Linked DNA regions of Flammeovirga yaeyamensis. Each later gene encodes a partner of the first gene's protein in a complex. Links are inferred from orthologs where the notes say so. Each region holds a gene or a part of one and is shown in the gene's direction. Other genes may lie near its edges.

Region 1 (4,043 bases):
CAAAAGGTTTCTTTAAAAACTACGATAAAGGAACAGATCAAGAAATCTTTGTTTCTGCCTCTTCATTATATTCTGATGCTATCGATCCATCTTTCTTACCTGACGCGTTTAAAACTGCTAAAGAGAAAGGTAACTTTGATAAATTAGCTGCATCTGTTTACAAGAAAAGTATTTTCTGTAATGAAGAGAAATTGATGGCATTACTTAATGGAAACGAGAGTGCTATTTTAGGTAAAGTAAAAAAGGACCCTGCTTTTGTTTTAGCTAATGATATTTACGAGATCTTCAATAATAAAGTGGTATTTGAATACAAAACACTTTCTGAAGAAATCAATTTATCAATGAGAACTTACGTAAAGGCTTTAAGAGAAGTATTCCCTAACCGAGAGTATGTTGCTAATAACAAAGGAGCTAGTAAGAAATACTGGTCAGATGCCAACTCAACTTTAAGAGTTACATATGGTAAAATTGAAGGTTCTGAACCAAGAGATGGTGTTGAATTCAAACATTATACGACTCTAGAAGGTGTAATGGAGAAAAGATTACAAGACGTACCAAAGACTCATGAATTCTATGTACACCAAAAATTGATCGACCTTTACAACAAGAAAGATTACGGTCAATACGGTGAAGATGGAAAAATGATCGTTTGTATTACAGGCTCTAACCATACCACTGGTGGTAACTCGGGTTCTCCTGTTATCAATGCAGAAGGTCAGTTGATCGGTATCAACTTCGATAGAACTTGGGAATCGACCATGTCAGATTTGATGTTCGATCCAGTAAAATGTAGAAATATTATCGTTGATATTCGCTATGTATTATTTATCGTTGATAAATATGGTGAATGTCCTCGTTTAATTGAAGAAATGAATTTAGTGAAAAACTAATTTTTATTTCTGATAATAAAAAAGCCTTCAACTATGATTAGTTGGAGGCTTTTTTTTTCACTTGGATTTTATAATCACAAATGAATATCAAATTATCTTTTTGATGAAAAACTAAGACTCTAACCCTAAACGGTCTGAAATCTCTTCTATTGCTTCTTCTTCATCTTCGCAAACGCCATCAGAAGCATCTGCAAATAAATGAAGGATTTCCAGCACATCATCTTTTTCTATATCGTTTTCATTCAGATAGATCGCCAAAGTATCCAAAAACGGATCTTTCCATTTATCTAATGTTTTCACTAGGTACTCCAATTCTTGGAAATACAGTTTTTGAAGATTTTCTAATTCACTTCTTGTCAAATCGCTTTTATAGGCATCTGACATAAATTTAGAGAGGTACTTTACAAATACCCACTCTTCATCGTCTACTACTCCGTCAGAAGCAACAATTAAAAGACATGGAAAGTACATTAGAAGCGTATTAAACTTTTCTTCTGTAATTTCTATATTATTAGCATCAGTATATTCTTTATATAACTGATTTATAGCTGAATTCGCACTCATTGTTAAAAAATAGTTTCAATGTCAGTTAATGTGATTACAATTAATTAGCACATTCGCTCATGGTATTGTAATTTAGCTGATTATAGACAAATAATTATACGATGAGCGGTATTATTTTAGCTATAGAGTCGTCATGTGACGAAACTTCAGCTTCAGTAGTAAGTCACGGTAACGTGCTTAGTAATATAGTTTCCACGCAAGAAGTACACCAAAAATACGGAGGTGTGGTTCCGGAGTTAGCCTCGAGGGCACATCAAAAGAATATTTTACCAGTTGTTAGCGAAGCTTTAAAAGAGGCCAAAATCGAAAAATCGGATTTGGATGCGGTAGCTTTTACAAAAGGTCCAGGACTTTTAGGAGCCTTACTAGTCGGTGCTTCTTTTGCCAAAGGTATGGCCATGTCATTAGATATTCCTTTGATTGGTGTAAACCATATGCAAGCACACATTCTTGCTCATTTTATTGATGATCCTAAACCTCAGTTTCCCTTCTTGTGTCTTACTGTAAGTGGAGGACACACCCAATTAGTCGTAGTGAAATCGCCATTAGAAATGGAAGTTGTAGGAGAAACTATAGATGATGCTGTAGGCGAAGCCTTCGATAAAACAGCAAAGATTATGGGGTTAGATTATCCAGGAGGGCCATTAATTGATAAGTATGCTAAAGATGGAGACCCACTTAAATTTGAATTCCCTAATGTAAATATTCCGGATTATAATTTTTCGTTCAGTGGCATTAAAACCGCTTTCTTGAATTTTATGCGAAAAGAAAGTCAGAAGAATGAAAACTTCATTGAAGAAAACAAAGCAGATATTTGCGCAAGTATTCAGCATACCCTCATCAAGATTTTGATGAAGAAGTTGATTAAAGCATCAAAGGAATTAAATATTAAAGAAATTGGAATTGCTGGTGGAGTTTCTGCAAATTCATCACTTAGAAATACTATATTAGAAGAGGGAAAGAAAAGAGGATGGAATGTCTTTATTCCTGATTTCGAACATTGCACAGATAATGCTGCTATGATTGCTATGGCTGCCCATTATCAGTTCGAAGGAAACGACTTTGAAGCATTAAGCACCTCTCCAAATCCTAGAATGAAGTTTACAGGAACTAACGAATAACTTTTATGGGAGTCTTTATAGTTATATTCGCTTTTGCTGCCGCTATAGGTTTAGGTGTTTTTTTGAATCTTAACTCAAAAAAATCTCAACCTATAATTCCAGCTGTGAATACATTAACAGATGCAGATGTTATTGCCTTGGCAAAAAAAAATCACGAAGGAATTAGTGTAGCTGCTTTATGTTTACAAGCGAAAGTAAGTGCAAAAGAAGCAAGGAATAAATTAGAAGAACTCAGACAAGAAGGTATTCTTTATTTAAATGTAGATGAGGAGGGCAACGAAAAATTTAAAATAAGCGATACTTCATTACTTGATTAATATTTATTCACATTTATTTAACTAAACTGAATACGTATTCATCTATATTGCTAATACTAATTAACGCTAGAAACATCTTTAGTTCAGTAAAGAAAATGAAATAGATAGAGACCGTTCCCTTTGTGGAAACGGTCTCTTTATTTTTACGCCTACAGATATAAAAAATCAAAGTTTATTAAATTTTCAACTCTTGATTTTAATTCTACGTTACTCCTTTTTTTAATTCAAATGCTTTACCATATTTGCACTATGGAAACAATACTAGCATTCATTACTTGGGATGTCAATCCTGAAATATTTCCAAGTATATCTTGGTTACCGGTTAGATGGTACGGTCTTTTATTCTCTCTTGGATTTTTGATCGGTACTTATATCATGGCTAAAATCTTTGTTCGCGAAAACAGACCAGAATCTGATGCCGACGCTATCTTGTTATATATGGTTGTCGCTACTGTAATTGGTGCACGTCTAGGTCACGTGGTATTCTACCAGCCAGATTACTATTTTACACCAGCTCATTTTATTGAAATCTTCCAAGTATGGAAGGGTGGGTTAGCTTCACATGGTGGTGCTATCGGTATCATCATCGCATTGTATTATTACGCTAAAAAACGTCCAGATCAACCTTGGTTATGGATTTTAGATAGAATCGTCATTCCAGTAGCTTTAGCAGGATGTTTTATCCGTTTTGGTAACTTAATGAACTCTGAGATTGTTGGTAAGCCAGCAGAAGTTGCATGGGCATTTATCTTTACAAGGTTGGATAATATTCCAAGACACCCTGCTCAGCTTTACGAATCGCTTACTTACTTAGGTATCTTCTTTATTTTAGGTGGTATCTACAAAAAACAAGGTCCTGCTTTACCACAGGGTAGATTATTCGGTCTTTTCCTTGTTTTAGTATTCGGTATGCGTTTCGTTTGGGAATTCTTTAAAGAAAACCAAGTTGGTTTTGAACAAGGCATGGAATTCAATATGGGACAATTATTAAGTATCCCTGCCGTCTTAGGTGGTTTGTACTTTATTTGGAGATCAACTACTCCAGCTGCAGCCCCTCCTCCATTCCCGGAAAAGAATCCTAACCTAAATAAGGATAAAAAATAAATTCAAGAAAGCCTGTCATTTAGATAGGCTTTTTTTAATTTAAATGA
Region 2 (3,572 bases), 450 kb from region 1 along the record:
TCAATGTTACATAATTTGTGAAAATGTGTTATAAACAAAGAATAGAATCTTATCGGATTGTATTTTTTTTGCGATTCCGTAGTTTTGAGTAAAGATTTTAAACAAATAACTCTAATGTTAAGAAAAAGCCAACTTCAAATTTTACTACTACTTCTTGGAATTTTCATTTTAGGATGTGAATCGAAAAAAAGCGACAAATTTCAGGAACAAGAGTACGTAAAGAAAAAGGTAGTGAAGCGAACGATGCCTGAACTCAACGATGATAATGCCATTGAAGAGCTCACATGGTACGGTGAAGAAAACCAAGATTCCATCGTTTTATTATCGACTCGTTTAGGTGATATCAAAATCAAGCTATATAAAGATACTTGGAGACATCGCTCTTCTTTTATCATGTTAACCAAAAGAGGCTACTTTAATAACTCTGAGTTTTACAGAGTCGTACCTCAATTCATCGCCCAAGGAGGAGATACCGATGATCCAAAATTTAGAAAGAAAAAGAGATCATTCGGCAAATACCATTTACCCAACGAAATTTATCCTCAGAAACACATCCATAAAAGAGGTGCAGTTGCTGCGGCTAGAGAATACGATAATAACCCAAAAAGAGAATCAACACCATTCGACTTCTTTATCGTTCAAGGATATCCTGTCACCGACAATGAATTGGCGGCCTCTGAACAAGAAAACGGAGTGAAGTACAATGCCCAACAAAGAAAAATCTATAAAAAAATTGGTGGCACCCCTCACTTAGATGGCATGCACACCGTATTTGGAGAAGTAATAGAAGGTATGGACGTAGTGGATAAGATCTGTGCGGAGAAAACGGAAGGGGAATGGCCGTTGGAGATTGTGACGATACAAGCGAAAACAGTTATAAATTAAAAGTTAAAAATGAAAAATGAAAAACGTGAAATGTTACTCTAACGTGGAAGAGGGAAACTGTGTTCCATATGATTTTAGCTTTTACGTGAGAAATTAGAAGTTAGGAACTAGGAGTTAGGAGTTACCGAATTTACGCTCCTACCGTAAACACTAAAGCAACAACTTGTGGCATATTTAGATGGAGTGTAATCCACTTTAAAAATCACTTTTCACTCCTAAATTCCCGCGTTAGCTTAACTAACCACGTTTTTCATTTTTAACTTTTCATTTTTCATTTCCCCCAGCGGCAGCTGGAAGTAAAATATTTCTTAACCTATAGCCTCCTTATTAAATAGTATTTTTAATTTTACATTAGAGTGATGTATTCGCTCTTTTGTTTAATCAAGAACTTCATTGTTCTTTTTGATATTGAACTCCATGATTTTAAGTATAGATACTTCTACCACTGTTTGTTCGGTGGCATTACATACATTAGAAGGGGAACTGACCTCTTACTACGAACAACATATTGATAAATCGCACTCAGAATATCTGGCGGTGATGATCAAAAACTTGGTAGAGAATGCCAACTTGAAGATGAGCGACCTTAAAGGGGTGGCTGTTTCCGAAGGTCCGGGTTCTTATACAGGATTGAGAATTGGGGCGTCAACAGCAAAAGGTATTTGTTATACTTTGGATATTCCTTTAATGGGGATTAGTACTTTGGAGTCGATGGCACTTCAGGTGAGCGAATATGCTGAAGAAGGTGATATGATCTGCCCAATGTTGGATGCCCGAAGAATGGAAGTGTATACTGCTTTATATACTAAAGGTATGGAGGAGTTACTTTCGCCTCAACCAAAAATTATGGACGAAGAAAGTTTCAATGATGTGGAAGCTCGATTAGTCTATTTTGGTAATGGTGCTGAAAAATGTCTTCCTTTATTAGAAAACAGAAGTTCTAAGATAATTAAAGGTATTGTTCCTTCGGCCAAATATATTGGTGAGTTGGCTTTAGAAGAATATAAAAAAGAAGCTTTTAAAGATGTGGCTTATTGGGAGCCTGAATACTTAAAAGAATTCCAAGCAACTACTCCGAGAAAACGACTGTAGTTTTTTATTCATCCGTTTATAATGCTTCTATGAAATTTGCCGAGGTCTTATTACCTGTACCTATTCCAAAAAGTTTTTGCTATGCTATTCCACCTCAATTAGATCTTGAATTGGTGGTGGGACATCGTGTGCTTGTAGAATTTGGAAATAGAAAAATGTACACGGGTATTGTCTCGGAGATTCATCAAAAAGTACCGGAGAAATACGATCCTAAACCTATATTAGAAGTACTGGAGGTAGAACCTAGTGTCCTGCCTTCTCAGATAAAACTTTGGCAATGGGTGGCCGACTATTATATGTGTTCTATTGGCGAAGTCCTCAATGTAGCACTCCCATCAGGACTTAAACTAAGTAGTCAGTCATTTTTACAGATCCATCCTCATTTTATCGTCGAAGAAAATCTTGAGCGTTTGAACGATCGGGAATTTACTTTGATGAGCTATTTAGAGAAAGAACAAACCATTCCTTACACCCAAGTGGGTGAGATTCTGGAAATCAAGAGCCCTTATAAAACTATCAAGAATTTGATAGAAATGGAGGCTATTCTCTTGATAGAAAAAATTAAGGAAAAGTATAAACCTAAAATGGAAAAGAGGTTGAGGTTGGTGCAATACTATGCTGAACAACCTCATCTCGTAGACAAGCTTTTCGAACATCTAGCCAAAAAAACAAAACAAGAAGATGCACTTCTAAAGTACCTTTCTTTGGTGCCTATTCATGATGATCACCTTTTAAATTATCATGGGGTAAACAAAAGAGAGTTTCTTCATGTTGGTCGTCCCCTATCCCCTAGTTCGGTGGGAACAATGACCAAAAACGGCATATTTGAAGAGTTCGAAAGACAAGTTCCTCGATTTGAACTATCCGCAGCTGATAAAGTTCAACCTACACCAGTCTTATCTCCTGCTCAACAGGAATGTTTGGAAAAAACGATTCATGGTTTAAATGAAAAGAATGTCTGTTTGCTTCATGGTGTTACCGGAAGTGGAAAAACAGAAATCTATCTTCAGTTAATCAAAAGTGTTATTGATAATGGAGAACAGGCTTTATTCCTTATTCCTGAAATTGCTTTAACAAGTCAATTAGTAAGGCGATTGAAAGTCTATTTTGGTGACGTATTAGGGATTTATCACTCCAAATTTTCTGATAATGAAAGAGTAGAAACGTGGAAAGGCGTTCAAGAAGATCAATTTCAAGTCATTGTGGGAACAAGATCATCTATATTCTTACCCTTCACCGATCTTTCTTTAATTATTGTCGATGAAGAACACGATAGTTCATACAAAGCACACGACCCTGCCCCACGTTATCAAGGTAGAGATTTGGCTTTGGTATTGGCACATATGCATCATGCAAAAGTAGTTTTGGGATCAGCTACTCCTTCTTTGGAATCCTATTATTTGGCGGCTAAGAAAAAGTATGCTTATGCAGGGCTTCATGAACGTTTTGGAGATGCTCAATTGCCAGAAATCAAAATCATAGATATAAAAGAGAAGCGGAAGCAGAAGAAAATGATGGACGATTTTTCTGATGATCTGCTTCATGAACTCAATAATAATACAGAACAAGGCTATCAATCAATCTTATTCCAAAAT
Region 3 (3,467 bases), 790 kb from region 1 along the record:
TATCATCAAATAATTTGTCGAAGTCTACATCTCAATTTTCTATAAGTTGAAAGTGATACTTACCTCATCTGCACTATATTATTGTAAAGATTAGATCAATATCACATCAGGTGTCAAATCAACTAACGCTATTCAATAGAATACAAACCGAGTATTTGATGTTTATCCGAGATTATTTTTTTAAAACTCAATCTTCATCAAAAACAGTTCATTAAGAAAGTAGTACAAAAAACATCTCTCATAAATTCATTTTTCTCTTATATTTGAATAGCATTTGGTACCATATCAATTAATTTGGGTACATAAACAGAATCACAACATGAAAAAGCTTAGTCTAGCCATCCTTTTATCCTTCATATCCATTTCACTTTTTGCTCAGAATCCATTAAAGAAAATTCCTGGTAACTTTTACCTTGATTTAGGATTGACCAATTGGGCAGACGATAGTGGATTACCGTTAGAAACACAATCTAGATCTGTATCTATCTCTTATATGTATGAATTTACTTTATCGAGTAGTGGTAAATTCACTTTTAACCCAGGTATTGGTTATTCTGCAGATAACTTCTTCTTTAAAAATGGTCAGACTTTAGGAAAAAATGGAGATCAAACACAAATTGTAGATACCAACCTTTTGTTCGATAACACGAAGAAATCGAAAATGGTAGCTAACTATGTAGAGATTCCATTGGAGTTCAGATTTAGAACTCACCCAGGAAAGGATGCTTTCCGTCTAGCTGTTGGTGCTAAGTTTGGTTACATGTTCGCAAGTCATACTAAAGTAAAACACGAAACAAATGGCGATACCAGAATCGCAAAAGATAAAGGAAACTTAAATTTAAATGATTTCAGAGGTCAGTTTATCGGAAGAATTGGTTACAAATGGATCAACTTCTTCTGTGCTTACGGATTTACCGAAACGTTTAAAGACAATGCCGTTGCTATTCCAAATGGAACAACTTTAGACAGTACTCCTTATACTATAGGTATTACTTTCTCAAGTTTCTAATCCATCAAAAAATTAAATCAAAAGCCTTCATTTCTTTAAGAATTGAAGGCTTTTTTGATAGATGAAGGTCGTAAAACTCAATATTTTATCTAAGGATGATCTATCAAACAAAATTTTTAAGTAAATTCATCACCCGAATAAAGCAATTAATGAAAGTAATCGATTTAATATTTTAAGTATCCCCACTTCACAAAGTGATACATCACTATTACAACTAGATATTTGATATCCCCAAAAGTGAAAATGAATATTAAATAAGCCGTAATCATTACTCTTGATCAATGGAATAATTTATCTTTGACGCTTATGGAAACGAAAGAGTTAAAAATTACCACAAACTCCATCGATGATTTGAATAATGCTGCAAAACAAATTCTTGAGTTTGCACAGGATTCATCGAAGGTTTGGTTATTTCATGGAGAGATGGGAGCGGGAAAAACCACTTTCATAAAAGCAATTTGCGAAGTGTTGGGAGTGATGGATCACGTCAATAGTCCAACATTTGCTTTGGTAAACGAGTACATGACCGATCAGGCAGATACCGTTTATCATTTTGACATGTACAGAATTAAAGATCCTTCAGAAGCATTTGATATCGGATTTGAGGAGTACATCTACAGCGACAATCTTTGTCTGATAGAGTGGCCTTCAAAAGTTGAAAGATTATTACCTGAAGACTGTACAGAAGTAACTATCGTTCCCATTGATGAAACAACAAGGGAAATAAGTATTCGTATCGTTTAATTTTTTAAGACGGAGAAACATGGGCAAGCAACGTGAAGGTTTTGATAAAGCCACAGAAAGTTATTTTCAGTATCATCCACAAGAGGTGATGGAAGGGCCACTTCATAAAAAAGGAAATCCTTTAAAGATAGGCGTTCCAAAGGAGTTAAATCCCGATGAAAAACGTTGTGCATTACGCCCCGGTGCTGTTTCCCTTTTAGTCAACAATGGATGCGAAGTGTATGTGGAGTCCAAAGCCGGACAACACATCAATCATGAAGATCAAGAATATTCTGAGGTAGGTGCAACTATCGTCTACTCTCATAAAGAGGTGATGGAATGTGACTTGGTGATCAAGATTTCTTCTCCAACGGTAGAGGAAGTCAATCACATGAAACAGGGCAGAACTATTATTTCTGCTATTCACCTCCGTGATATCAAAAAAGAGGTACTCGAAGCCCTCAATAATAAAAAAATTACTGCTTTAGGTTTTGAGTTGATCGAGGACAAAGTAGGTGGACTTCCTTTGGTTAGAGCAATGAGTGAAATTGCAGGTAGTACTGTAATGCTGATTGCCGCTGAATATTTAAGCAGCTACAATGGAGGAAAAGGAATTATCCTTGGAGGGATTACAGGTGTACCTCCTTCTAAAGTAGTGATTCTTGGTGCCGGAACGGTGGCTGAATTTGCCGCTAGAACTGCTATTGGTATGGGTGCCGAGGTCAAAGTATTTGATAATGCCATCTACAAACTGCGTCGACTCAAAAAAGAACTCAACAACCCTCACCTATTCACTTCTGCTTTCGATAGTACATCAATTGATGAGGCTTTGAGAAGAGCTGATATTGTGATTGGAGCGATTCATACCCACGGCAAGAGAACTCCATCGATCGTTACCGAAGAAATGGTAATGGGCATGAGAGAAAATTCCATCATTATTGATGTGTGTATTGATCAAGGAGGATGTTTCGAAACCTCAGAACCTACCAATCACCGTCATCCTGTATATAAAAAGCATGGAGTGATTCACTATTGTGTTCCTAATATTGCTTCTCGTGTTTCAAGAACAGCTACAGCAGCTATCAGTAATATCTTTACGCCTATATTATTAAAGGTAAGCGACGAATGCAAAGTCGATACGATGATGCGTCGCCACCCTTGGTTTGCGAAAGGGGTGTACACATACAGAGGAAGTGTAACCAACCAAGCCATCGCCGAGAAATTTGATATGCCTTTGAAGAATCTGGATTTAATTTTAGCTGCGGGGTTTTAAAAAAAGACCCCGAAAAAGCATTCCTGCCTTTCGAGGTTTTTAATAAATAGGGTGTAATTATACTATAAAAAAACTAATGGGCTTATCGTTCAACTTTAAAAATGAAATGATCTGTCCTTCTTTAAATATCTTTTTTCACATTTATATTTAGGTATGAACCTTTAAAATATTGGTTCAATACACTCATTGTAATCTTTTCTGATGCCGGATAAGCTTTTACTTCTATTGCCGCTTTTCCATTGGCCATTTTGATGGATTCACTTCCTGTTGGCGTTCCTAAGTTTCTGATTAACTCACCTCCATATAAACATTGGAAGTACACTCTTTCTTCATAATCCAAACACCTTCTTCCTTCTTTATCTTTCGCAGTGACGGTCACTAAGTAATTTCCATTATCAAGTAGTTGACTTATTAACTGAAGTTCAACCGGTGTTCCTGCCTTTTCAAAACTATAATTCACTA

Evidence for each region. Proteins that work in one complex are often made in the same cells at the same time.
Region 2: the proteins of tsaD (region 1) and tsaB are in contact, whole or in part, in a solved structure (PDB 4WQ4), measured with the Escherichia coli proteins. The link is inferred for Flammeovirga yaeyamensis from one-to-one orthologs.
Region 3: the proteins of tsaD (region 1) and tsaE are in contact, whole or in part, in a crystal structure (PDB 6N9A), measured with the Thermotoga maritima proteins. The link is inferred for Flammeovirga yaeyamensis from one-to-one orthologs. Residues at the interface, in WP_004082750.1 of Thermotoga maritima: Cys10, Asp11, Arg49, His50, Leu82, Gly84, Gly135, Gly136, Glu154, Thr155, Leu156, Asp157, Asp158, Ser159, Glu162, Asp165, Lys166, Arg169, Leu170, Tyr175, Lys213, Thr214, Leu217, Tyr218, Gln221, Arg222, Asn324; in WP_004082108.1 of Thermotoga maritima: Leu37, Gly38, Lys46, Lys57, Val59, Lys60, Ser61, Thr63, Phe64, Thr65, Leu66, Met67, Val69, Pro71, Tyr82, Arg83, Leu84, Asp86, Asp88, Phe89, Asp93, Ile128, Asp130, Glu131, Arg134.

Annotation. Positions count from the first base shown.
Region 1 is NZ_CP076132.1:4,002,535-4,006,577, forward strand. The notes cover bases 598-3,565. They hold tsaD (tRNA (adenosine(37)-N6)-threonylcarbamoyltransferase complex transferase subunit TsaD), read left to right. Parts: upstream 598-1,555; coding sequence 1,556-2,575; downstream 2,576-3,565. Other genes in these bases: KMW28_RS15825 (S46 family peptidase), read left to right, coding at 598-890; KMW28_RS15830 (hypothetical protein), read right to left, coding at 1,002-1,454; KMW28_RS15840 (hypothetical protein), read left to right, coding at 2,581-2,892; lgt (prolipoprotein diacylglyceryl transferase), read left to right, coding at 3,142-3,565. Also shown: more of KMW28_RS15825, read left to right, coding at 1-597; more of lgt, read left to right, coding at 3,566-3,996.
Region 2 is NZ_CP076132.1:4,454,247-4,457,818, forward strand. What follows is about bases 254-3,139. They hold tsaB (tRNA (adenosine(37)-N6)-threonylcarbamoyltransferase complex dimerization subunit type 1 TsaB), read left to right. Parts: upstream 254-1,302; coding sequence 1,303-1,977; downstream 1,978-3,139. Other genes in these bases: KMW28_RS17600 (peptidylprolyl isomerase), read left to right, coding at 254-885; priA (replication restart helicase PriA), read left to right, coding at 2,007-3,139. Also shown: more of KMW28_RS17600, read left to right, coding at 115-253; more of priA, read left to right, coding at 3,140-3,572. UniProt on the Escherichia coli protein: Required for the formation of a threonylcarbamoyl group on adenosine at position 37 (t(6)A37) in tRNAs that read codons beginning with adenine.
Region 3 is NZ_CP076132.1:4,795,283-4,798,749, forward strand. What follows is about bases 254-3,034. They hold tsaE (tRNA (adenosine(37)-N6)-threonylcarbamoyltransferase complex ATPase subunit type 1 TsaE), read left to right. Parts: upstream 254-1,315; coding sequence 1,316-1,753; downstream 1,754-3,034. Other genes in these bases: KMW28_RS19130 (outer membrane beta-barrel protein), read left to right, coding at 320-1,009; KMW28_RS19140 (alanine dehydrogenase), read left to right, coding at 1,773-3,005. Outside these bases: KMW28_RS19145 (glycoside hydrolase family 2 protein), read right to left, coding at 3,127-3,467. UniProt on the Escherichia coli protein: Required for the formation of a threonylcarbamoyl group on adenosine at position 37 (t(6)A37) in tRNAs that read codons beginning with adenine.